2 regions of the Shewanella vaxholmensis genome follow, and region 2 is predicted to be linked to the other one. Evidence: riboswitches for the same ligand, from Rfam matches in the RefSeq annotation. Region 2 holds a riboswitch; the other holds the start of a gene.
What was found. A riboswitch is a leader RNA that binds a small molecule or an ion and turns the genes downstream of it on or off. The one in region 2 is predicted to bind lysine.

Region 1: linked by a shared signal. The riboswitch ahead of lysC (lysine-sensitive aspartokinase 3) and the one ahead of Q4Q46_RS03715 (Na+/H+ antiporter NhaC family protein) in region 2 are both predicted to bind lysine.

The regions. Positions count from the first base shown of each region.
Region 1 covers NZ_JAUOEV010000010.1:128,714-141,095, forward strand. Annotated here, with positions in the region: gene lysC (lysine-sensitive aspartokinase 3) at 1-1,096, opposite strand, end outside; lysine riboswitch at 1,247-1,421, opposite strand; gene Q4Q46_RS10955 (DUF3293 domain-containing protein) at 1,523-1,957, opposite strand; gene arcA (two-component system response regulator ArcA) at 2,546-3,262, shown strand; gene Q4Q46_RS10965 (S9 family peptidase) at 3,359-5,674, opposite strand; gene Q4Q46_RS10970 (class 1 fructose-bisphosphatase) at 5,941-6,936, shown strand; gene Q4Q46_RS10975 (hypothetical protein) at 7,487-8,251, opposite strand; gene Q4Q46_RS10980 (TIGR00645 family protein) at 9,637-10,131, shown strand; gene Q4Q46_RS10985 (IS110 family RNA-guided transposase) at 10,573-11,589, shown strand; gene Q4Q46_RS10990 (c-type cytochrome) at 12,316-12,382, opposite strand, start outside.
Region 2 covers NZ_JAUOEV010000003.1:18,190-30,571, reverse strand. Annotated here, with positions in the region: gene Q4Q46_RS03725 (electron transfer flavoprotein subunit beta/FixA family protein) at 265-1,014, shown strand; gene Q4Q46_RS03720 (electron transfer flavoprotein subunit alpha/FixB family protein) at 1,015-1,941, shown strand; lysine riboswitch at 2,037-2,233, shown strand; gene Q4Q46_RS03715 (Na+/H+ antiporter NhaC family protein) at 2,313-3,875, shown strand; gene Q4Q46_RS03710 (GGDEF domain-containing protein) at 4,040-5,173, shown strand; gene Q4Q46_RS03705 (M3 family metallopeptidase) at 5,467-7,617, opposite strand; gene Q4Q46_RS03700 (multiheme c-type cytochrome) at 7,821-9,926, opposite strand; gene Q4Q46_RS03695 (thymidine kinase) at 10,470-11,048, shown strand; gene Q4Q46_RS03690 (transglycosylase domain-containing protein) at 11,183-12,382, shown strand, end outside.

The DNA of each region.
Region 1 (12,382 bases), on a different contig from region 2:
ACAAACCTTGGCCACTTGAATCTGAGCCAGTTTTATCGAGGGTTAGAGACACGTTCACTTCTGAGGTGGTAATTAAATCCACACTGATCTTATGTCGCGCCAATGTCGCAAAGGTTTCCGCTAAAAAGCCCTGTGCATGCAACATTTGCAAGCTGTGAAGATTTAACAGGGTTTGGTCGCGGCGCAAAGCCACAGCGCGGAATACGGGCGCATCTTCCACTTGATGACGGATCCAAGTCCCGCCCTTTTCAGGCTCTTTACTTGAACCCACAAACACTTGAATTTGTTGACGAACAGCAGGAAGAATGGTCGCAGGATGCAATACCTTGGCACCAAAGGTCGCCATCTCGGCGGCTTCATTAAAGCTGATCTCGGCAATCGGAAAGGCATTGGGCGCAAGGCGAGGATCGGTTGTATAAATCCCTGCGACATCGGTCCAAATCTCGACCGCTGAGGCGCGTAGCGCTTCGGCTAACAGCGCAGCAGAATAATCACTACCACCGCGGCCTAATGTGGTCGTTTGACCTGCTTCATCGGCACCGATAAAGCCTTGTGTGACAATCACTTGTTCCGCTAATAGTGGCTGAAGATAATCACGAGCTAAAGTCGCAATCTGCTCAACCTGAGGTTCCGCGCGGCCAAAGTGGCTGTCGGTACGTAATACTCGGCGTACATCGAAGGCGCTGGAGTTAACACCTTTCTCGCGGATGACTGCTGAAAACAACGCCGAAGAACATTGCTCACCGAGGGACAACAACTCATCCATGGTCGCTTTGCTGCGTTGTGATGCGAGCGCGTCACTCAATACTGACATGCGACTCAATAATTTATCTAATGCGGCGGCCACATCGTTAGGACGACCGAGCTTATCTAAAATCGCGTATTGAATTTGGGCAATTTGTTTTAATCGCTGTAATCGACCATCGTCGTTGATGGATTCTTGAGTCAATTCCACTAACAGATTGGTCACGCCACTCGATGCGCTGACCACGACTAAACGGCAATGAGGATTAGCTAACACTATGTCGGCACAGCGATTCATAGCGTTATAGTCGGCGACTGAGGTGCCACCAAATTTTGCGACAACGAGGGACATTAGCGCACCTCCGTGAAACACGTAGGGCAAGAAATAAACGCAGATTGAATAAAATATTGATTAACTAACATGATCACACTCCGAACTAACTTCGTTCGAAGAGCCTGGTGCTCAATGATAACGCACCCCAAAAGAAGGGAAACAGCAATCGTCACCAGAAGCTCTCCACCAATTACAGGTGACAATCGTCAGGATTCAGCCTGAGCGACCGACATAAACATGCAGCAACCATATCTATGCCTCGGCGTTAATCTCCCTCATCAGTCATCGCTGGAGTTTGTGCTCCTCTGACCGACTACCTAGTTAACGCTCCTCTTCTGTTCCTTTCCTAGGGAAAGGGACGAAAAAAGTAGCAATAAACCCCTAATGAAGTCAATGCTAATTTCATAACAAATGAATAATTTAAATAAAATCTTTTTAAAACAACTAAGTGCTTAAATCGGGTAACTCGTATACCAGCTGCACATAATCACTAAATTTGCCTAAACACACTTCATCATGTCCGGCCAAGGTGCAAGGCACTAAGCTAACATCCCCTTGTTCGACCACATAAATCGCGTATTGATTAAATTTCTTCCCCAATTGCAGCGCCATCGTTCTATCGATAAACACGGCCCAGCTTTTTTCCATGTGGGATAAATCCGGCGCCGCGCCCACTAAAGCACGATAGGGACTGCCGAGTAATTCAATTTCACGGAGAAGTTGGCGATCGAGTAAACGGTTTTGACTGGGAGAAAGCAGCTTTGAAGCGGGATTATGAGCGGTAATAACAGCAAAGGAAAAATCACAGGATAATGCTTGAGTCAGCAAAAATAACGGCGCTTGGTAACATTGCCACAAATCTTGAGTCGTATTGTCCATTGGTAGTCTAATCGAAAAATGAACCCAAGCTAGTGTAGCAGAGTGATTGTAAAATCCAAAGAGGCGTGAACTGGCTCACAGGAATGGCAAATACATTAGTTATACTAATCAATAGCTAAAGTAAATATCATGGTAAAAACCCCGACTCACCTAAAATTTGTTAACATTTCATTTGTTAACAAATGACTAAAACGAGTACAATGTACGTACTGGTGAGTTGAAACAGATTGAGCAAGATGCTTATCGTTCAATACAGTTTGTTACATATATCGCTTTAAGTAACGTGAACTGACCGGGCATCTGTTTAAAATGTGTTCTACATTTGATTTGTCTTTTAAACATTTAAAAAAAACAATAGTTAAGGAACTTATTCTAACTATTGCTTATCGAAGTTGGTACTGATTACGTTTTCTCGTATTACACTTAAACGTGCACTTAATCTACATCCAGATATAGATGTCACCGTAAAGATTTTCCTTTTGAGCACAAAGCAGTTCAAGGAAGTATCAACGCTTTTATGAATATAAGAGCCCGAAGTAAGTTGCTCTTATTGGTTAGTATAAACTGATTAAAATTTAGGTAAATAATATGCAAAATCCGCACATTCTGATCGTTGAAGATGAAGCCGTTACCCGTAACACGCTGAGAAGTATTTTCGAGGCAGAAGGGTATGTGGTAACTGAGGCCAATGATGGCGCAGAAATGCATAAGGCTATGCAGGAAAACAAAATTAACTTGGTCGTTATGGACATTAACTTGCCAGGCAAGAATGGCCTGTTGTTGGCACGTGAACTACGTGAAATCAACAACATCGGTCTGATCTTCCTGACAGGTCGTGACAACGAAGTCGACAAAATCCTTGGACTTGAAATTGGCGCGGACGATTATATTACCAAGCCGTTCAACCCACGTGAATTGACGATTCGTGCTCGTAACCTTCTGACTCGCGTCAACAGCGCTGGTGCCGAAGTCGAAGAAAAGAGCTCAGTAGAATACTATCGCTTCAACGATTGGAGCTTAGAGATCAACAGCCGTTCATTAGTGAGCCCGCAGGGTGAGTCTTACAAACTGCCACGTAGCGAATTCCGCGCTATGCTGCACTTTGTTGAAAACCCAGGCAAAATTTTGACTCGTGCCGATCTACTGATGAAAATGACTGGCCGTGAACTTAAGCCACACGATCGTACTGTAGACGTGACTATCCGTCGTATTCGTAAGCATTTTGAAAGCTTGCCAGATACGCCAGAAATCATCGCGACTATTCACGGTGAAGGCTATCGCTTTTGCGGTAACTTAGAAGGCTAATTGCCCGCTAAGCGACACTCGCATTAGCAACAGGATTGATTCGATAAGCATCAATTCACAAAAACCAGATCCTAGGATCTGGTTTTTTTATGCCTGCTATTTGGCGTTTTTCAACTGCCTATCGAGGAAATCCGCTAATGAGCGGTATAAGTGATTACGCACTTTCTCGCCACGCATCGAATGTTTAGAGCCCGGATAATCGATCATCTGGAATAATTTGCCTTCATCCTGCAGCGCTTTATAAACCCGAGTGCTGTTTTCAAACAAGACGTTATCGTCAGCCATGCCGTGATACATCAATAGACCCGCTTGATAGTTTTTCACGTAAGGGAACACGCTACTGGCTTCATAACCCTTTTCATTACCTTCGGGATGACCTAAGTAACGTTCAGTATAATGGGTGTCATACAAGCGCCAGTCGGTCACAGGTGCGCCCGAAATCGCGGCTTTAAAGTAATCCGGCGCCTTAAATAAACTCATCAAGGCCATATAACCACCGTAACTGTGGCCGTAAATCGCCACATTATCGGCATCGACAAAGGCTAAGCTACGCAGATACTCCACCCCCACTTTTTGATCATTCACTTCAGCTTCGCCCAAATGACGGTAAATCACCTGCTCGAACTGAGTGCCTCTGTGGGCACTGCCACGGTTATCTAATTGGAATACCACATACCCTTGTTGCACCAGATACTGGGTAAAGTAGTCCTGCTCGCTCCAACTATTGGTCACTAACTGTGCGTGTGGCCCACCATAAACCCGCACTACGACAGGGTATTTCTTGCTTGCATCGAAGGGAACGGGTTTGAATAAACGGGTTTGCAGCACTTGGCCATCTTCGGCTTTCAGTTCACCGAATTCAGGGATTTGCCATAGTCCCGCATAGTCATATAAAGGATGACCTTGCTTGACCGCATTTTGCTCGACCCAAGCTAATTGCTGGCCCTTGTCACCGTGTAAACTGATTTGCGGTGGCTGAGATAAGCTATTGAAATAATCGAGATAGACACTCTGATTATCGGCGAAAACAGGATTGTGCATCCCCGCTTGCTTGCTCACGCGCTCAACCTTGCCGCCCGCTAAAGGTACGCGATAAAGCTGTTTCTCGATTGGCGTGTCTTTGCGGCCGGTGAAATACACCCAGCCTGCGGTTTCATCTATGTATTCCAACTCATCGACAGCCCACTCGCCCTGAGTCAATTTCGTTTTGAGTTTGCCTTTTAAGTCAAAAAGATACAGATGATTAAAGCCGTCACGCTCAGACGCCCAAATAAAGGCAGACTGCTGCTTTAAGAAGTGCAGATCGTTATTGAGGTTTACCCAAGCATCACTGCGTTCTTTCACTAAGGTTTTTGGCTTAGTCAGTGCATCTAACGCCACTAACTGCAAATCGAGCTGATGTTGATCGCGGCTCTGCCACTGGAACGACAAGTATTTGCTATCGGGCAACCAATCGACACGCGGCAGGTAAATGTCTTTGCTCTTGTCTTTGCTATTCTCTTCGCGCAGGCTCACCCAATTGATGGCCTTATCTTTTAGCGTGACCACACCTAATGCGATGTCGACGTTGTTTTTACCTGCGGCAGGATAACGCTGCTCGGTGAGTTTAATGCCGTCGGCATAGATCTCATTGCGCGTCACTTGCTCGACCGCAGATTCGTCGATACGGGTGAAGGCGATAGCCGATTCATCGGGCGCCCACCAGTAACCGGTCATGCGATCCATTTCTTCTTGAGCGACAAACTCGGCCATGGCATTTTTAATCACCCCGCCGCCATCGGTCGTCATAGCTTGGAGTTTTTTCGTCGCCAGATCTAACACATACAAGTTTTGATCCCGCACGAAAGACACAAAATGCCCCTTGGGCGATAAGCGTGCATCTGTGGCGAACCCTTCACCAATCGGCAATTGGGTCACGCTATTGTCGACGAGGGAAAAATAATACAGATTGCCAGAAGCCGGAATTAATAGCGCTTGGCTATCATCGGCCCAGAAGTACTCCATAATGCCTTCACCATAAATACGTTGGCGCTCGCGGCGGGCTTTTTCTTCATCGGATAATTCATTGGTCGCGAGTTTATCAGCGTTTAATAGCAAACTCGACTCACCGCTTTTGACATCCATCTGCCAGAGATCATAAAAACTTTGATTGTCTTTACGGCCAGCAAGATAGGTGACGCGCAGCCCATCGGGTGACAATTTTAAACCACGGGGACTGGTGCCTGCTAAGGCGGGCGAGGCATTCATTCGCTCAATCGTCAATGGCAGTTTGCCGCCTTCCATTGCCAAAGCTGGGGTGGTTGTTGAAATCATAGCTGTCGAAATCATGGCTATTTGGCTCGCTATCAGTAGGGGAACGGCGCGCACCTTAAGCGAGCGCGCAGGGAACCAAGTTAACCTATTTTTAATCATTATTATTCCTTGGAAGTATAATCGCCTAAGATGTCAGCGATTAAAAACAAGCCGACATTGTGCCAGAGGCAAACCCCAAATAGAAATAGCATGCAATATACAGATACAAATTAGGAGCATCTCGTCGGCTCAGTCCAAATAATCCCTAAAAGCCCTAATATTCGCTAAAAGCATCAGCAACATCGCTGAAATTGTCGACTAACTGAGTTATCATTCGCGGCAAATAACGAAATTGACCTCATTGTTGAACCTCTAAAGGACATAACATGCAGACTCTGGCCCAGCACCTGACCTCACAGGCAGTGAACGACTCCCTCTCCCAGCTAATTTTAACCTTAGCCGACACCTCAAAAGCCATTAGCCATGCCGTTCGCCACGGTGCGCTAGCAGGCGTGTTAGGCGCGACTGAGCAAGAAAACGTCCAAGGTGAAACCCAGAAAAAACTGGATATCATCACCAACGACATGCTCAAAGATGCATTAAAAGCTGCCGGTACAGTGCGCGGTTTGGCGTCGGAAGAAGAAGATCATGTGGTTGAAGTCAGCCAAAATGGTCAATATCTAGTGTGTTTCGATCCCCTAGATGGCTCATCTAATATTGATATCAACTCGTTAGTCGGCACGATTTTCTCTATCCTGCCCGCCCCTGGTGGCGAGTTGACTGAAACCAGCTTTTTACAATCTGGCCGTGCGCAATTAGCCGCAGGTTATGTACTTTATGGCCCATCGACCATGCTGGCATTAACCACTGGCCAAGGTGTGCAACTCTTTACTTTGCACCCAGAAACCAATGAGTTTTTACTGACTAACGCCGCCATGAGCATTAGCCCAGAGACCCAAGAGTTTGCCATTAACATGTCGAACCAACGTTTTTGGGAAGCGCCAATGCAGACCTATATTGCCGATTTACTGCTCGGTAAAATTGGCCCACGCGAAAAATCATTCAACATGCGCTGGATTGCGGCCATGGTCGGCGACGTACACCGCGTGCTATCACGTGGCGGTATTTTCACCTACCCAACAGACAATAAAGATCCGAAAAAACCGTACAAACTGCGCTTGATGTACGAAGCCAATCCAATGGCCTTCTTAGTCGAACAAGCAGGCGGTAAAGCCTCAACGGGTTATGAAACTATTTTAGACATTACCCCAACGCATATTCACCAACGTGTTGCCGTCATCCTAGGCAGCAGCAATGAAGTCGACGCTTGCCTGAGCTATCACGGTATTGATTACAGTGAAGAGCCCAATCCAGAAGTGTAATTCTTGCGTTGTTAACGCTTAAACTAAAAAAGCCACTGATTATAGTGGCTTTTTTAGTTTTTATACGGCCTTACGGCCGAGAAAGTCGTGGGGCTTCACCCCACACCCGACCAAAAGGGAAAAAACGCCTATTCCCCTTTTGGAAATCCCCCGGCGACCCTAGCGAAGTTACATGCATTAGATACTAGCTTCGTGCTTATTCAAAAATCGCTAACGCTTCCGATGGGACGTCCCTTCCCCCCGAAAGCTACGCAGACGTCCTGTCTGCGTCACGCGATTTTCTTCAACGCCCTTCAGCAACTTCGCACGGGAAGATGAACTTCTGTAACCTCGATGTTGACTGTTAATCCCAGAAACTCGTGCCTGTCCCATCTTTCTTCTATTGCTCTATGGCATCATCATTACTGTATAGAGGTACATACTGACTCCGATTGGTAAGTGGTCTAACTTTGAAGTTAATGAAACCATTCCACCTTTTCACTTTAATTTTTATGGGATAATTTAATCAATAATATTCCATGAATAAATTTACCATGAATTTTTCATAAGACTATGTTTGTTTTCTGTAAAATGCATCAGCTATAAATTTATTAATTGTAACTTGCTTTTCTATCTCATTCAACTCGAAATAACTAACTAACTTACCGTTGATGATTTTTTCTGGAGTCCAAATATTATCTAATAAAACTATGTTTTTCACTCCAAAATATTCCAGAGCTTCGGCGGTATAACTCCACATCGGCACTCTATCCCTATAGAAAATAGCTGGTTTAACTTGACCATATATAGTGATAAGCATACTTACTTCAATTTTTTTAAAGAAAAGACATTCATCTATAACCTTGTCTATTGGTGTGATTAAGGCTAGGCTAGATAATAAACTGCTATTACAGTTATTTGAAAAGTTCAATATCGTATGGATGTCTATTGGTGTTAATGCTTCATTTTTTAATTGAATATTCCCACCATGCCAGCCAAGAAATGATTTTTCGCTTAAATATTTATGGTTACCTGCTAAGAAAAGATAATTAGCACATGAAGATATGCAGTATTTATCAACTTCAACATCTAAATTTTCATTTACAATCCAATTTGCAAAAACAATGGCAACATCAGTATATCCACCAAAACTATTTAATTTCACTCGGGTAATATTTTTATGTTTAGAGTGGATATTCTTAACAATGTCGAAACCGTTTTGATTAATGTCGCTATTGTAATAAATTGTATTTTCTTTATAAAAAATATTTTCGTCTGCAAATAGTGTAACTGGAAAGATGAGTAGAATAAATCCGTATATTAAGATGTTGTACATGAGCACCTCTAAACATATCAAGTATTTATCTATTAAATACGTGATGCAGATTTAATTAAAAGTGATATGTAGCACCATCCCAAGGATCTTGACGACATACAAGTTTAGGTGCATCTGCCAAAACATACTCGGCCCAACACTTCCTCCAGTGACTAATTCTTCCATAACTAACACATCTAACTGGTCATTTTTGCATGATGGCTTCTTTCTACATACATTCTTCTAAAAGTTTTTATATTGGATTAATTTAATTTACGCACTATACAGAGAGCACAACCCTGTTACTTTTAACTATTTTAAGAATTGATTTATACTTTGAGTTTAAAATAGAATTTAACGTTTCATAGATAGATGTACCACTCCATTTCATCTTGCAAATAGCTCTGACTTTCATTTGTAATTAGATACTTCCTATGTGTTAAATATTTTATTTAATTTGTTATACTACCTTTTATTATCAAATTTATTATTGCAAGAATTGCACTCCATTTTTATCGAAAATAGTTGCACTCCAATTAAAAATGAGAACACTAAGTTAATCGGGAAAGTTATAGTCGCTAATAAACTCCAAATAATACTGGTATCCCTTGAACCGCAATATGGACATTGATCATCAAAAGGTGGCTTCATAACTTATACCATGTCAACCGATAATAGTGTATATCGATAGTAGCTGTGCTAAATATATATCTCCATAGAGCCGCTGCTTTTGTTCGTCGACTACCTGCTGACGAAATAATTTTGACATAAAATCCCTTTAATACTGCACAGGAAAAACTAGGCCTGAAGAAATCAATTTGCATCTGAAAAGAATTTCTTACTGAACGTTTACAATTTATCTTTATTTTTCATCTCGTGAAATAATACTTTAGAATTATTTATTGTTAAGGTATAAAAAAATGAAAATATGGCATATTAAAAGAAAAATACGGAACAGGCATAACTCTTTTCAGATCGATAGCTAACAATTTAGCTACAGGAATACACATCCCCTGCGAAGTTGCAGAAGGGCGTTGAAGAAAATCACGTGAGCGAGGCATGGATGCCGAGTTAGCTTTCGGACTCTTGGTTTAACAAATAGAGGATGTACCATCGGAAGCGTTAGCGATTTTCGAATAAGCACGAAGCCACTAATCAATGCATGTAACTTCGCTAGGGGCGTCATGGAGCATCCAAGGAGGATAGGACGAGCAGTCCTCCTTGGTCGGGTGTGGGGTGAAGCCCCACGACTTTGATCCACCTCGGCCGCAAGGCCGCATAAAGAGTTTCATCCCATTATCGAATTGAAAAACTATCCGCCGATAGCGCGGCTTTAACCCAGTATGTTATTGTTTTAGCATCATAGATTCGATTTTTACGCTTTAACCACTAAAGGTTTACTCCATATGGAACAAATATTTGAAAAATTGATGTATGCATCTCGCTGGATTATGGCGCCGATTTACTTGGGACTAAGCCTAGTCCTAATCGGTTTAGGCATTAAATTCTTCCAAGAGATCTTCCATATTCTACCGATTATTTTTGAGATAACCGAAGTCGATCTGGTGCTGGTCACCCTATCGCTGATTGATATCACCCTAGTGGGTGGCCTTATCGTGATGGTGATGTTTTCTGGCTATGAAAACTTCGTGTCACAATTAGATGTGGGCGAAGACAGTGAGAAGCTCAGTTGGCTCGGTAAGTTAGATTCAGGCTCATTAAAAAACAAAGTCGCCGCTTCTATTGTGGCGATTTCATCTATACACCTGCTGAAAATCTTTATGGATGTGAAGAATATCGATAACGATAAAATCATGTGGTATCTGTTAATCCACATCACCTTCGTGTTGTCAGCCTTTGCCATGGGCTATTTAGATAAAATGACCCGCGCTGGTAAGTAGTAGAATCGCAAGTGTAAATCTTATGAAATCGTAAATGCAAAAAGCCACTGATGACAGTGGCTTTTTGCATTTATGGCCTTTTTTAAGTCACTGCAACCTGACTTCCAAACGTAATGTTTTCTAAAATCATACTTCTTCCTTAGAATTAACAAATGGCTACCCACATTAAATCAACAACATAATGCACTTCCGGTTTGTCGACAAGAAAAGATGGATGGAAAAGATGGGGGGAAAAGATGGGACATGCATAACTCTTTTGGGATTAACAGCGAACATCTCAGTAGCAGAAGTTCGCCTCCCCTCGGAGTTGCCGCAGGGAGAATAGGCAAATTGCGTGAGTCTCGCCATGGATAATGGAATGGACCCATCCACTTTTAATCGGCCTCACAATGGGCCACGATGTAGTCGCTAAAACTCATCAGAAAGAGGACGGGTCCACTTATGAAGATTACTACAATTGGTTTAGATATCGCAAAGTCTGTTTTTCATGCTGTTGGTGTCGATAAAGCTGGCAAGTTAATCAAAAAGAAAATGCTTAGACGCAAGGACTTACTTCCCTTTCTTGCTCAAATTGAGCCGTGCCTAATTGTGATGGAAGCCTGTAGTGGCGCAAATTACTGGGCCAGAGAATTTGAGCTGTTGGGCCATAACGTTAAGTTAATTGCTCCTCAATTTGTAGTACCTTTTCGGCAAGGTAATAAAAATGACTACAACGATGCGCTAGCCATCGCTGAAGCTGCGCAGCGACCCAACATGCGGTTTGTAAAACCCAAAAGCGTTGAGCAGCAAGATGTGCAACTGCTTCACCGTATGCGTGAGCGTTTAAACAAACAATCAACCGCCTTAATCAATCAAGTCAGAGGGATGTTAGCGGAATACGGCATTGTGATAGCCAAAAGTAAATCGGCTTTTAAAGTACAGTTCCCAGATATTTTAGCGGATGAAACCAATGCGCTGACCACCAAAGGTCGGGCCATTTTTTATCAGTTATATGAAGAGTTTAGTGATATAGAAAAACGGCTTAAGGGTTGTGATGCACAAGTGCTCACTGAAATTAAGAACAATGTGATTTGCCAGCGTTTAGAAACTATCCCAGGTATTGGTCCAGTCACCGCTACCGCCTTTTATGCCGCCGCAGGTGATGGTAAAGATTTCAGTAATGGCAGGCACTTTTCAGCTTGGTGTGGCTTGGTTCCCAAGCAACACAGCAGTGGAGGTAAAGATAACCTCCTTGGAATAAGCAAACGGGGAAATGCGTATTTACGCACCCTGTTCATCCACGGTGCAAGAACAGTGTTGCAGCACAGTTGTCATAAACAGGATAAATTTAGCTGCTGGGCAATCCAGTTAGCAGAACGCCGCGATTTTAACCGAGCCTGTGTGGCCGTCGCCAATAAACTCGCCAGAATGGCATGGGTTATCGCGGCGCGTGAGGAAGAGTATCGGCTTCCACTATAGTGCTGAATAGATTCAATAAACGTTAATAATTAACCAACCAGCAAGTTGCTAAGACACTTGAATTGATGATGAGACAGTCAGACTGATCTACTGAAAACCTTAGCTGGCCATAGGCTCATTACGAAGCCGCAAGGATGATAAGGACAGTAGAAGCAGATATCCATCAGGGCCAGAGGCATACCTCGATAACAGGCCGGATATATGGGTGCAATGAACTCTTCTCAAAATCGCTATCGAATGTCTTGCAAACCGGATGGGTCCATATATGCCGAGATAGCGTCAGTCGAATCAGGGACGAGCGTCTGACGCGATAGCATAAGGACGCTAAATGCCCAAGGGGCTTTCAACTCCGTTAGGGGCGTCTTGGAGAATCCAAGGAGGATAGGACGAGCAGTCCTCCTTGGTCGGGTGTGGGGTGAAGCCCCACGACCTTGATTCAACTCGACCGTAAGGCCATATTGATCTTATACAAGACAACCGCCTGCCCCATGGCCGCTTTTTGGCATCCATGCCATCACGACATTTGTGAATCCTTTCACATCAGACGGGGCGGTCGAGCATCCAAGGATGGACTGGCTGCGTGTCGGTGAGAAAGTGCCATGACAAGCCTAAACTCTTGGGCTAATTAATAAAAAAGCCAGCAAAGCTAAATGCTTGCTGGCTTTTCGGTCTAACTTATTAACTCGCTTTATTTCATCAAGCGAGCACTGAATCAAAGCCGCTTAACTATGACTTCTTAGGAAAAATCGGATAGGACTCAGTGCCTAACACTTTGCCATCGACCGTGACACCA
Region 2 (12,382 bases):
CAACACCTAAATGATAGAAACTAATATAGCTCGAATCAAATAAAATTATGCGTTTTAAGTAAATTAAATATTATTTATATTTTGAACTTTTCTTATTTACTCAAATAAGTGTCCAAAAAAGTAGCCGTTGCGCGGATTAAAAAATGCAAACAGGCGTTTGACTTTGGTTGACGTTAACGTTAACAGGACGTAAAGTTGCTCTATCCTGCATTGGTATTAACCAATGTTTTGTCCATGTACATGAAAGTGTAGGAAGGAAACCCTATGAAAGTATTGGTGCCCGTTAAGCGCGTTGTTGATGCCAATGTGAAGGTCAGGGTCAAAGCTGACAATACAAGTGTTGACACTGCAAACCTAAAAATGGCGTTGAACCCTTTTTGTGAAATCGCAGTAGAAGAAGCGGTTCGTTTAAAAGAAGCGGGTAGCGCTACTGAAGTGGTTGTTGTCAGTATTGGTAATAAAGCCGTGCAAGAACAATTACGTACCGCGCTCGCATTAGGCGCAGACCGTGCGATTCATATCGATACTGAAGAAGAACTGGTGCCAGTATCTATCGCCAAATTGCTCAAAGCGGTACAAGACAAAGAACAAGCTGAACTGGTGATTTTTGGTAAGCAATCTATCGATGGCGATAACAATCAAACTGGTCAAATGTTCGCGGCGCTGATGGATATGCCACAGGCGACCTTTGCTTCTGAAATCAAATTGGAAGGCCAATCTGTGCAAGTCGCTCGCGAAGTTGACGGTGGTATGCAAACCTTACTTATGCCGTTACCTGCAGTTGTGACTGCCGATCTACGTTTGAACGAACCTCGTTATGCTTCACTGCCTAACATTATGAAAGCCAAGCGTAAGCCATTAGAAGTCTTTACCGTGGCAGACTTAGGCGTGACGTTAAAGAGTCACCAAACGGTTGTGAAGGTCACTCCGCCAGCAGAACGTAAAGCAGGCATTATGGTAGCGTCGGTAGCTGAGCTAGTTGAAAAGTTAAAAAATGAAGCGAAGGTGATCTAAATGGCCATTTTAGTATTAGCTGAACATGATAATGCCGCACTGAAACTCGATACGGCAAAAATCGTCACTGCCGCCCGCGCCATTGGCGATGAAGTGCATGTACTGGTTGCGGGTCACCAATGTGGTGCGGTTGTCCAAGCTGCACAAGCGCTACAAGGCGTTAGCCAAGTGCTTGTTGCCGATGCCAGCGTGTATGAAGCGCATTTAGCGGAAAATTTTGCCAAATTGCTGGTGGACTTAGCGCCAAACTATGGCCACATTCTGGCTTCTGCTTCGAGCTTAGGTAAGGACACGCTTCCGCGTGTGGCAGCATTATTAGATGTTGCGCAAATCTCTGAAGTCATTACCGTCGTCAGTGCGGACACTTTTGTGCGCCCTGTGTATGCGGGTAACGCCTTAGCGACAGTGCAAAGCCATGATGCCATCAAAGTGATGACAGTACGCGCCAGTGCCTTTGATGCTGCACCAGAAGGTAACCGCGCGGCTGTGACGACACTCGATAAAGTGTTTGAAGCGAGAACTCAGTTTGTTTCTCAATCCTTGACGGTATCAGCCCGTCCAGAATTAGGTAATGCTGGCATTATCGTTTCTGGCGGCCGTGGTATGGGCAGTGGTGAAAACTTCGGCATGTTAGAACAACTTGCTGACAAGCTTGGTGCTGCGGTTGGCGCATCACGCGCGGCAGTTGACGCTGGCTTTGTGCCTAACGATTTACAAGTCGGTCAAACCGGTAAAATCGTTGCGCCTAACTTGTATATTGCCGTGGGGATTTCTGGCGCGATTCAACATTTAGCGGGCATGAAAGACGCAAAAGTCATCGTTGCTATTAACAAAGACGCGGAAGCGCCTATTTTCCAAGTTGCAGATTATGGCTTAGTTGCGGACTTATTTGAGGCGGTTCCTGAGCTGATCACAAGTCTCGGTTGATTTAATCTGTGATCTAGGTCACATTAAGTGGCTTTGCGGTAGCATCTGCTAAGCCGCTTATGTTTTTATGTGCCTCACGCCCGCGTACGGGCGTTCTTAGAAGTAGAGGCGCGCCAAATATTAGTAGTGATCAGTAGGGTGATTCCGTTGATCGATTGCGAAAGGATTTGGTGCCGAAGTGGTTTGATTTATCACGATCAACTGCTGGGGTTGTACCTAATAGGTGCAACACTGCCATAGTATTTTCCGATACGGATATTGGAAATAGTTACTATGGAGCGCTACTGATAGGACAGGTGACCTTGGGTATCTATTGCCTTTCCCCACCAGTTCAGTCGCCCTCCATTCGTATTTAACGAAGATAATAATCAATGACTGTTATGAATTATGCCGATTCGGCACTTTCCTTGCTGCCGCCTGCGGTGGCTATTGTGTTGGCGATCTTAACTCGCCGTGTACTGCTTTCTTTGGGGTTAGGTATTTTAATTGGTGCTTTATTGCTCAATCAATTTTCACCTGTAGCGACGGGTGAATTTGTATTTAATGGCGTTAAAGGACTTTTTTGGACGGGCGAAGGCCTTAATTCGTGGAACTTATATATTCTCGGTTTCTTAATTGTACTGGGAATGATCACAGCGTTAATTACTGTCAGTGGCAGCGCGCGGGCTTTTGCCGATTGGGCGCGTTTACATATACGTAATAAACGTGACGCTAAACTATTAACCATGTTTTTAGGTTGTGTGGTTTTTATTGACGACTATTTCAATAGCTTAGTCGTAGGTTCGGTCGCTAGACCTGTTACCGACCGTTATTATATTTCCCGCGCTAAGTTAGCTTATTTATTAGATTCTACTGCGGCACCTGTGTGCGTTATTTCACCAGTATCAAGTTGGGGCGCGTATATTATTGCACTTATTGGTGGAATATTAACGGCCCATGGTTTTGCTGATACGGGCCATTTGAGTATTTTTATTCAAATGATACCAATGAACTTCTACGCAATCTTCTCCTTGTTATTATTACTTTTCGTTGTCTTTATGGGATTAGATGTTGGGCCAATGCGCGAGCATGAACTCAATGCCCAACGTGGTAATTTATACGATGAGTCAAAAGGATTACCGCCTGGGGCGAATGCGGATTTACCTGAAGCCGAAACCGGTAAGATCTTAGGTTTATTCTTGCCTATTACAGTATTGGTATTTGCGACCCTGTATTTTATGATCAACAGTGGCGCTCAAGTACTTGCCGCTGAAGGGATTGAATTTAATATTATTTCAGCGTTTGAGAAAACCGATGTCAGTTCATCCCTTTTCTTTGGTGCATTAATCGGTTTAGCTATTTCGCTGATATTGAATTTAGTCCAAGGTGTTGAGAAATCAATGATAGTCAAAGGCATAGTGCAGGGCGCTCGCTCTATGCTGCCAGCGATTTATATCCTGTTATTTGCTTGGACTATCGCAGGCGTGATTGGCCAGCTCGAAACTGGTAAGTTTATGGCGAGTCTCGCGACGGGTAATATTCCGTTCGCGTTTTTGCCAGCGCTTATGTTTGTGTTAGCGGGTATTACTGCGTTCTCAACCGGTACTAGCTGGGGCACGTTCGGTATCATGTTGCCGATTGCTGCGGATATGGCGATGGGAAGTCACACTGGCATGATGTTACCTATGCTTGCCTCTGTGCTGGCGGGCGCGGTATTTGGCGATCACTGTTCACCGATTTCCGATACCACGATTTTGTCGTCTACGGGCGCGAGTTGTCACCATATCGACCATGTGGTCACTCAGCTACCGTATGCATTGATTGCGGCGTTTATTAGCTTAACGGGTTATGTCGTACTTGGATTTACTGAATCAGTCTCTGCGGGTTTAGTCGCGTGTGCGCTAGTATTTGTGCTCAGTGTTATTGTGCTGAAAATTAAGTCTAAAAGTGTTTAACACGTAAGTTACGACTATTTTTATTTTAAACATGTAGGCGCAATACCAGTATTTTGAATCTAGAGTTTTGTAACATTGCGAATGCATAAGCATTAAGGCACAAGCTAAGGTTTGTGCCTTTTTTCATCTATAATGAAACGGGTTATGAATAGTAAAGGATAAGTGTGCGACCTAAAAATCATGATGACTACCAGCAGGATGCACTTATTGAGTTCAATCGGGATATCACTTGGCGCATGTTTACTGGTGCCCTCATTTATGTTGCCTGCTGGAGCTGTATTGTTATTCCTTACAATGTGCTATTAGGCAATATTATTCCTTGGGAATTGATGTGGGTATGCTTTGCATTCTTGGCGTCATCTGGCGTAATTCGTTTGAGTTTTGTATATGATTTTTATGTGAAATCTAAGAAAGATCCGCATACCAATCGTTTAAGGCTTTATGTGGGATTGTTAGCCAATAGTGCCACTTGGAGTGGAGTGACTGCTTTTATTGTCTACCATCCAGAGTTTGAGTCTATGGGTCATTTCATTATGGTTATTTTTGGCATTTTATATGCCTTTATTAGCCTGAATCTCTGTATCGATAAAGTGCAATTACGCATTTACCTCATTAGCTATATTTTGCCCATTTCGATTGCTTATTTTGCCAAACAGGGGAGTGATAATGTGTATATTGCCTGTTTGCTATGGGCCTCTACAGTACCTGTTTATAGGATCGCTATGATGCACCATAGGGAATATTGGTCTTTGTTTCATCAGGCGTATTTGTTAAAAGACTACTCGGCTAAGCTCGCCGAATTGGCTCGTACCGATGACTTAACGGGTTTAATGAATCAGCGTAGTTTCAATCAGATTTTTGAACAAGAGATCCAGCAGGCAGTAGAGTCTCGTCAAAGCTATGGCTTACTTCTTGTCGATATTGACCATTTTAAAATGATCAATGACTCTTATGGACATTTGACTGGTGATCACTGTTTAAGCCAAATTGGTCTCAGTTTAAATAGATTAATCGAGGATAATATAAAGGTTGCACGCTATGGCGGTGAAGAGTTTGTGATTCTATTGCCTAATGCAACTGAGGAAAAAGCGTTGGCGTTAGCTGAAACGGTTCGCCAAAACTTGTCTGCGAGTGTTTTTCGTTTTACAGAGCGTGAGTTTACGATCACTGTTAGCGTTGGGGTGGCCGTCATTTATCCACAGCAGAGAACGGATGCACAGCGATTATTTCAATTTGCAGATGAGGCTATGTATGCTGCCAAAGCAGCGGGACGTAATCGGGTTGTGTTATATCAATAATGTTGATTATCTATCTGATTATTAAAGGGATAAATCGCTTTTGAACCGCTCTTTATTTGCCTTAAAGGCACACTCTTTACGTGTTGCATTGACTTAAAAGGATATGGCGATTTAAGTCAGTGCGTCTTGGATTCAAATGTCACTGATGCTCTGAATTGGTTAGATATTTAAGGTGATTGGTCTTAAACATAGCGGTGATAAGAATAACTAAAAAAAACAGCCAACAAATTGTTGGCTGAAGATCTATCGCCTAAAGGCATTCAATTGAGTGAAATTAGCTTGTTAGCATCAATTTAAATATTGCCATCTAGCCCGCGGCGTTTAAGTAATCCTTGCGTGGTTGGTTCTTGTCCACGGAAATTTTTGTAGGCTTCCATTGGTGCAATACTGTTGCCCACTTCACGAATGGTTTTGCGGTACTTCATGCCGATTTCACGATTGAGCCCGCCTTGGGTTTGCACATAGGCAAAGGCATCCGCCGCTAAAATCTCACTCCACATATACGCGTAATAACTTGCCGAGTAACCACCGGGGAAGGCGTGGGCAAAGTAGGTCGATTTATAGCGTGGCGGCACGGCGCTGATGTTTAAGCCGTGCTTTTTCAGGGCATTGGCTTCAAAGGTGGCCACATCTTGCAGTGGTGCATCTGGGCTTAATGAATGCCACTCCATATCCACTAATGCGGCGGCCATGTATTCCAGTGTGTCGAATCCTTGGTTAAAGCTGCCAGATTTCAGCAGTTTTTGCAGCAGTTCGTCGGGAATGGGTTTGCCAGTTTCATAGTGTTTCGCGTAGTTGGCTAACACTTTGGGATGGGCCGCCCAATCTTCTTCGAAGGTCGATGGGAATTCGACAAAGTCCCGTGAAACCGAAGTGCCCGCCAGACTTGGGTAAGTCACTTTGGAGAACATGCCGTGGGTACCGTGGCCCATTTCATGGAACATGGTGGTGACTTCGTTATAGCTGACGAATGTGGGTTCACCCTCTGGCGCCTTCTTAATGTTCATCACATTAACCACGACAGGCTTAGTGCCTTCGAGGAAGGATTGACCGACGAACGAACTCATCCAAGCGCCGCCACGTTTACCTTCACGGGCAAAATAGTCGGCGTAGAAAATGGCCATGCTTGAACCATCGGCATCAAACATTTCGTAGGCTTTTACATCTGGATGGTAAACCGGTAAATCAGGACGCGGCTTTAGGGTCACGCCATAGAGTTCTTTGAGTGTGTAGAACACGCCGTCTTCGAGGACGCGGTTAAACTCAAAATATGGTCGAATGCTATTGGCATCGAGGGCGTATTTTTCTTGGCGGACTTTCTCGGCGTAGAATTCCCAGTCCCATGGCGCCAGTTCAAATTTGCCGCCAGTCTTGTCGATCATAGCTTGAATATCGGCCGCTTCTTTCTCTGTATTAGCGACTACGGCTGGCACCATAGAGCCAAACATGCTGTAAACCGCTTCTGGCGTTTTGGCCATTTGCGGCGCTAGGCGATAACTCGCCCAGTTTTCATAACCTAATAGGGTGGCGCGCTCAGCGCGCAGTTGCGCTAAACGAGATACCAGCGACGCCGTTTCGTTTTCACCACTTAAGCCACGGTTAGCCGAGGCTTCCCAAATGCGTTGGCGCAGTTCACGGTTTTCCAGTGACGCCAATACGGGCTGGCGAGTGGTGTTGGTGATGTTGATCAGATACTTGCCATCGTGACCTGCTGCTTTAGCATCGTTTGCGGCCGAAGTGATATCGCTGTCAGTTAATCCTGCAAGCTCATTCTTTGATTCCACGATAACGGCGATTTCTTTAGTTAGGCGCAGTAAACGCTGGGAAAACTCATTGGTCAGTGTCGATTGTTCTTCGTTAAGAGCACGGATCTTCACTTTCTGCTCATCGGTCAGCTTAGCGCCCGCCATGATAAAGCGTTGATGATAGACCTCAACCAAACGCACAGCTTCTGGGGTTAACCCTAGGTTAGCGCGATCGTTATAAATGGCTTCGATGCGGGCAAATAGCGCTGGATTTAAGTTGATATTGTCCGAGTGGGCCGCCATTTTGGGTGCCATTTCACCTTGGATTTTACGCAGTTCTGGATTGCTGTTAGAACCCGCTAAATTATAAAACACACTCGATGCGCGGCTGAGCAGGGCGCCACTTTTTTCCATCGCGACAATAGTATTATCGAAACTGGCCGCGGCGGGATTATTCGCAATCGCGAGGATTTCTTGATAGTGCTCGGCCATGCCTTGCTCTAGTGCAGGTGTAAAGTGCTCATTCTTGATGATACTAAAGTCGGGCGCTTGATATTGTAGGCGACTGACTTGAAAGAAGGGGTTTTGGGCTTGTATCGACATGGCGTTAGGGGCTTTGCTTTCTGTGTTGCTACAACCTGCCATAAATCCGGCGGTGAGTGTGGCGCCGATGGCGATGGCAATAAAACGTTTACGCATAATTGAGTGACTTCCTTTGAATTGTTGTTTTTTTAGGACTGTAACGTTAGTAACTTAAATGGGACTGAAAATGGCTTGTTATCGGGCTGTGGCTAAATAAAAAGGAGTCCCGTTTTGATGAGACTCCTTTGACTATTTCCTTGCAGGGAAAATCGGTACCGCTTTTTACTGACTATTTAATCACGCGATGATGAGATGATTAATTAGCGAGTAAACTTGTGGTATTTATCAATACCAGAGCTTCTACCTGAGTTATGACATACTGCACAGGATTCAGTCGTTGGTTGTTTAAACCAATCTGCCACGCTAGGAACGCTGATCTCACCACCGTTGCTCACCATATGCGCTTTCGCAGAATCAATCGTATGGCAGGCATAGCAGTTTGCAGATACAGGGCTGGTCATCTTGCTGCCGGGTTCCAAAATGTATTGATTTGGAATTTTATCTAAATCAATCGCTTTATCATGGCAGGCTACGCAACTGGTGACAGGATTGATCGCCCCTGCACCGTTAGCCGCATTCGCTTGAGTTCCATCCGCTTTCATCTCACCGACTTTAGCGCCATTACCCCAGTGCCAGCTGTGAACCATAGGGCCAAAACCTGCGCCTAAGGCGGCTGATGTCCGCGCCATGCCGTTGTCATGGCAAGCAATACAGCCATTACCGCCGTCATCGAAGGCCCCATTTTTGTGGAACGCGGTGGCATCGTTATGACAAGTGGTACAGCTGTTAGCGCTCACTATCTCACGACGTTCGAAGCCAGAGACTTTTTGAGTCGTGACTGGGTTAACGACGTCTGAGTAGGCGGTAAAGGATACGCCCATAGAGCCGTCATAACCTGTCGCTCTTAGGCTGCCATTACTTTGATAACGTTGATTGCCATCATATTCCATCCAACCTGCGGTACTGAATGTCACGCGGGCAGAGTAAACATAGTTAGCATTCACTGCGCTGATATCCGTCAGTAAGTGACAGATATTTTTAGTGCCATCGGTGTTGTAACCATAGTAATAGTTAGTACGGTTACCTGGGCGGCCCACTAAACTGCCATTGTCATAGGCGTGCAGATAGGCACTGGCATAGACCAGCGGTTTCTTGGCATCAAACACCAGCGGATCTGAGTAGTTGAAGTTATCTTTGATACTAAAGATATTGCCATCGACATCCTTTACAGTAAGTGTTGTACACCAGCCTGGGGCGGCGACTGCGGCGGCAGCACCTGTTGGCGCATAGTGATCTGTTTTCGTTGATATATCATCGACTTTAACTGGGGCCGCTAATGTGACCTTGTACTTAGCGTGTATAGCTTGGCGTTCAGTAATGCCAGACTTGCCTTCATGCATAGTACGGACATCGGCACCATTACTTGGGATAATAACGCCTGGTACACCACCACTATCATGGCAATCGATACAACCGGGTCCTGCTAGGTTAATGTTAGTTGGGGCTTCAACGTGACAGGATGAACAGTTTTGTACTGAAAAGTCTTTAGTAAAATCTTGGTGATTGATATGACCAATTTTAGATAAGGTGTTTGTCGTATAGCCACCCGTAGAGAAACCTTCCGCATTGACCACTGCGCGACTCACTGAGCCGTGACACACTAAGCAGCCTTCTACGAAGGTGACTTCACCGTCCATACCGGTTGCAACATAGCTTGCATGGCGACGAGGACTTGTGGCGTAATCGACGTGACAGGAATAGCAACTATCGGTTGTGGTGGAATGAGTGCCTTCGGGTTTATTGACCACTAAGGGGGCCGAACGTGCGATACCTGTTGCGCTATTGCCGCCAACGCGTAACCACACAATGCCTTCAGTACTAGGATTGACGCCTAACATTGGGGCCACAAAAGTGTAGTGACCGTCGCCTAAAGAGGTCAGTGTCGCACCTTCAGTCGCTTGAGTTGCCGCGCCACCAATATGCACATTATCTGCAATGCCATTGAGATCATTTTCGGTACGGTTATTAATGAAACCCTTATCGGTTAACGCCGCGACTTTAGCCTCTGCGTTTTGCAGGCCGTTGATTAAATTATTATTCTCATCGGTAATTTCAAATTCGTAACTGATACTGCCTTCGCCAAAGCTGTAGCTGATCACTTTGACTTTCGTCAGCGTTGAGCTGGTGACTGGCGGTGGTGTTCCAGGTTCTCCAGGGGTGCCTGGCGTGCCAGGTGTTCCCGGAATACCTGGCGTGCCTGGTGCGCCATCGACACCATCTTTGCCATCATCGCCACAACCAACAAGAGCACCAGTTAGTGCTAGAGCCACTAAGTATGCCAGTTTTCTAGAGGTGAAAATTCTCATCATTATCTCCATTTGATCCAATATGCGCATAAAGGACGGAGTGGAGCACTAAAGTTTGCAGGGTAGATTAGTGCTTTGACCGTTAGCTTTAATTTGCAAGCTATCGAATACTTTCTTTTTTTAAATTGAGCACGTTTTGTCTCGAATGAAATATTACTGTTAACAAGATGTTTGTTTTTTTGAGCGCAAGCCCATTAACACTTAATACTTTGGAGGTAGATCTCACTTTTGAAATTTAGCTTTATTTACTATTTCCTTATAAAACAGTATTTAAGGTTAAATTAAGCTTGTGTTAACAAAATTTAATCATTTGGTGGCTGGTGATGGCTTTTATCGTGCTAAGGATTAAATAAAGTGAGCTGGAGTTGGTTAAGTCGACGATGGGAGAGTAAAACGCTGGATAAGTCAGCGCAGTTGCAGTAATTCATGATAAAAGCTTAGTCGCTGCTAGTGTTCTGATGTGAAGCGCAATGTTAGACTAGCGGCCAATTTGGCTCCGATGGTAGACGCGTAAGCGCTAACGTTTTTTAAAGGGTATAAGTCTTGGCTCAATTGTATTTTTATTATTCGGCGATGAACGCTGGTAAATCCACTTCCTTATTACAGTCATCCTATAACTATCGCGAACGCGGTATGAATACCTTAGTGATGACAGCCTCCATAGATGACAGATATGGCAAAGGTAAAGTGGCCTCGCGCATCGGCATTGAAACGGATGCACAGGTTTTTAGCAGCCAAGATGATCTGACTCAGATGATTAGCGATGTGCATCAAGCCACACCATTAAGCTGTGTGCTGGTGGATGAGTGCCAGTTTTTGAGTAAAGAACAGGTTAAGCAGCTGACGCATGTGGTCGATAATATTGATATTCCTGTACTCTGTTATGGTTTAAGAACGGATTTCCAGGGCGAACTCTTTAGCGGCAGTCATTATTTATTAGCTTGGGCCGATAAGTTGGTTGAGCTGAAAACCATTTGCCATTGTGGCCGTAAAGCTAACATGGTGGTTCGCCTCGACGGCGAGGGCAAAGTGATGCGCGAGGGTGAGCAAGTGGCGATTGGTGGAAATGAAAGCTATGAGTCCGTTTGCCGTAAACATTTTCGTGAGTTCATCTGGGATTAGTCTTTGCTAGCTGGGCGTTGCTGGCGGTGAGTTTTTTGTGTGGCTTAATGGATTAATGTCTTGTTTTACTGAGTGGCAACGGATTTGCTGAGTTGCATGAAAGATATTTATTTTAGTGTTTTTTTGGAGCTGTTTTGCCTAATTCCCCGTCAGAGATGAAGTTCGAAAATTATCGTCCTCGTCCACCACAACCTGAACCTAAGGTAAAGGTTAAGACTCCGCGTAAAGCCAGATCAAAGGGCAGAGTCTGGTTCTTATTTTTTATTTTGATTTGCTGTATCGCATTATTGATTGGCCTTGAAGTGAAAACCTCGTTTTATCAAGCTAAATACATCAATCAATATGCTAAGACGCTCACCTATGAATTAGAAAACTCACCGAGCACAGCGGTGATTTATCCAAGTTATGGCCCCTTTGATGAGCGCCATGGTTATAGTAAGTTACCCCAGTATATCGACCGATTAATGCAACGGAATTTTCAGGTGACGCAGCAAGTGGCGTTTTCGCCTGCCTTGCAGGAATACGCGCAGCTGGGATTTTTCCCGCCTTATCACGAAAAGGCGCAATCTGGCTTAACGCTGCTCGATTGTCGCAATACCGATTTATACGAGTTCGCCTATCCCAAACGGGTTTATCAGGACGACGATAAGATCCCCAATGAAATCGTTAATACCTTATTATTTATTGAAAACCGCGAGTTATGGACCACGGAAGATAAACTCAATCCCGTGATCGACTGGCCACGCTTTGTGGTGGCGGGGATGAGCCAAATTGCAGAGATGGTCGGCATGAATGTGTCCACCGCCGGTGGCAGTACGCTGGCGACTCAGATTGAAAAATTCCGCCATTCTTCCCAAGGCTTAACCTTAAGCATCAAGGATAAGTTACTGCAAATTGGCTCTGCCAGTGTGCGCGTGTACCAGCAAGGTGAGAATACCGAACCCGCTCGTAAGCGCATCGTCCAAGATTATTTAAACACAGTGCCATTATCCTCGGCGCCCAATCATGGTGAAGTGCATGGTATAGGTGACGGGCTGTGGGCCTGGTTTGGCACCGATTTCGATACTGCAAACAAGCTGTTAGCATCGCCACAAATCAAGGGTAATGCCGCCAAGCGCGGACAAGTATTCCGCCAAGTGGTCGCCTTGATGATTGCCCAGCGTCGCCCTTCATACTATTTATTGCAAGGTCATGAAGATCTTGAAAACTTAGTCGATAGTCATATCCGCTTACTCGGCCAATATTATTTGATTGACCGTGGTCTGCGCGATGCAGCACTCGCGCAGAAATTGCAGTTTAGGGTCACTAAGCCGCAACGAAATACGCAATCGGGC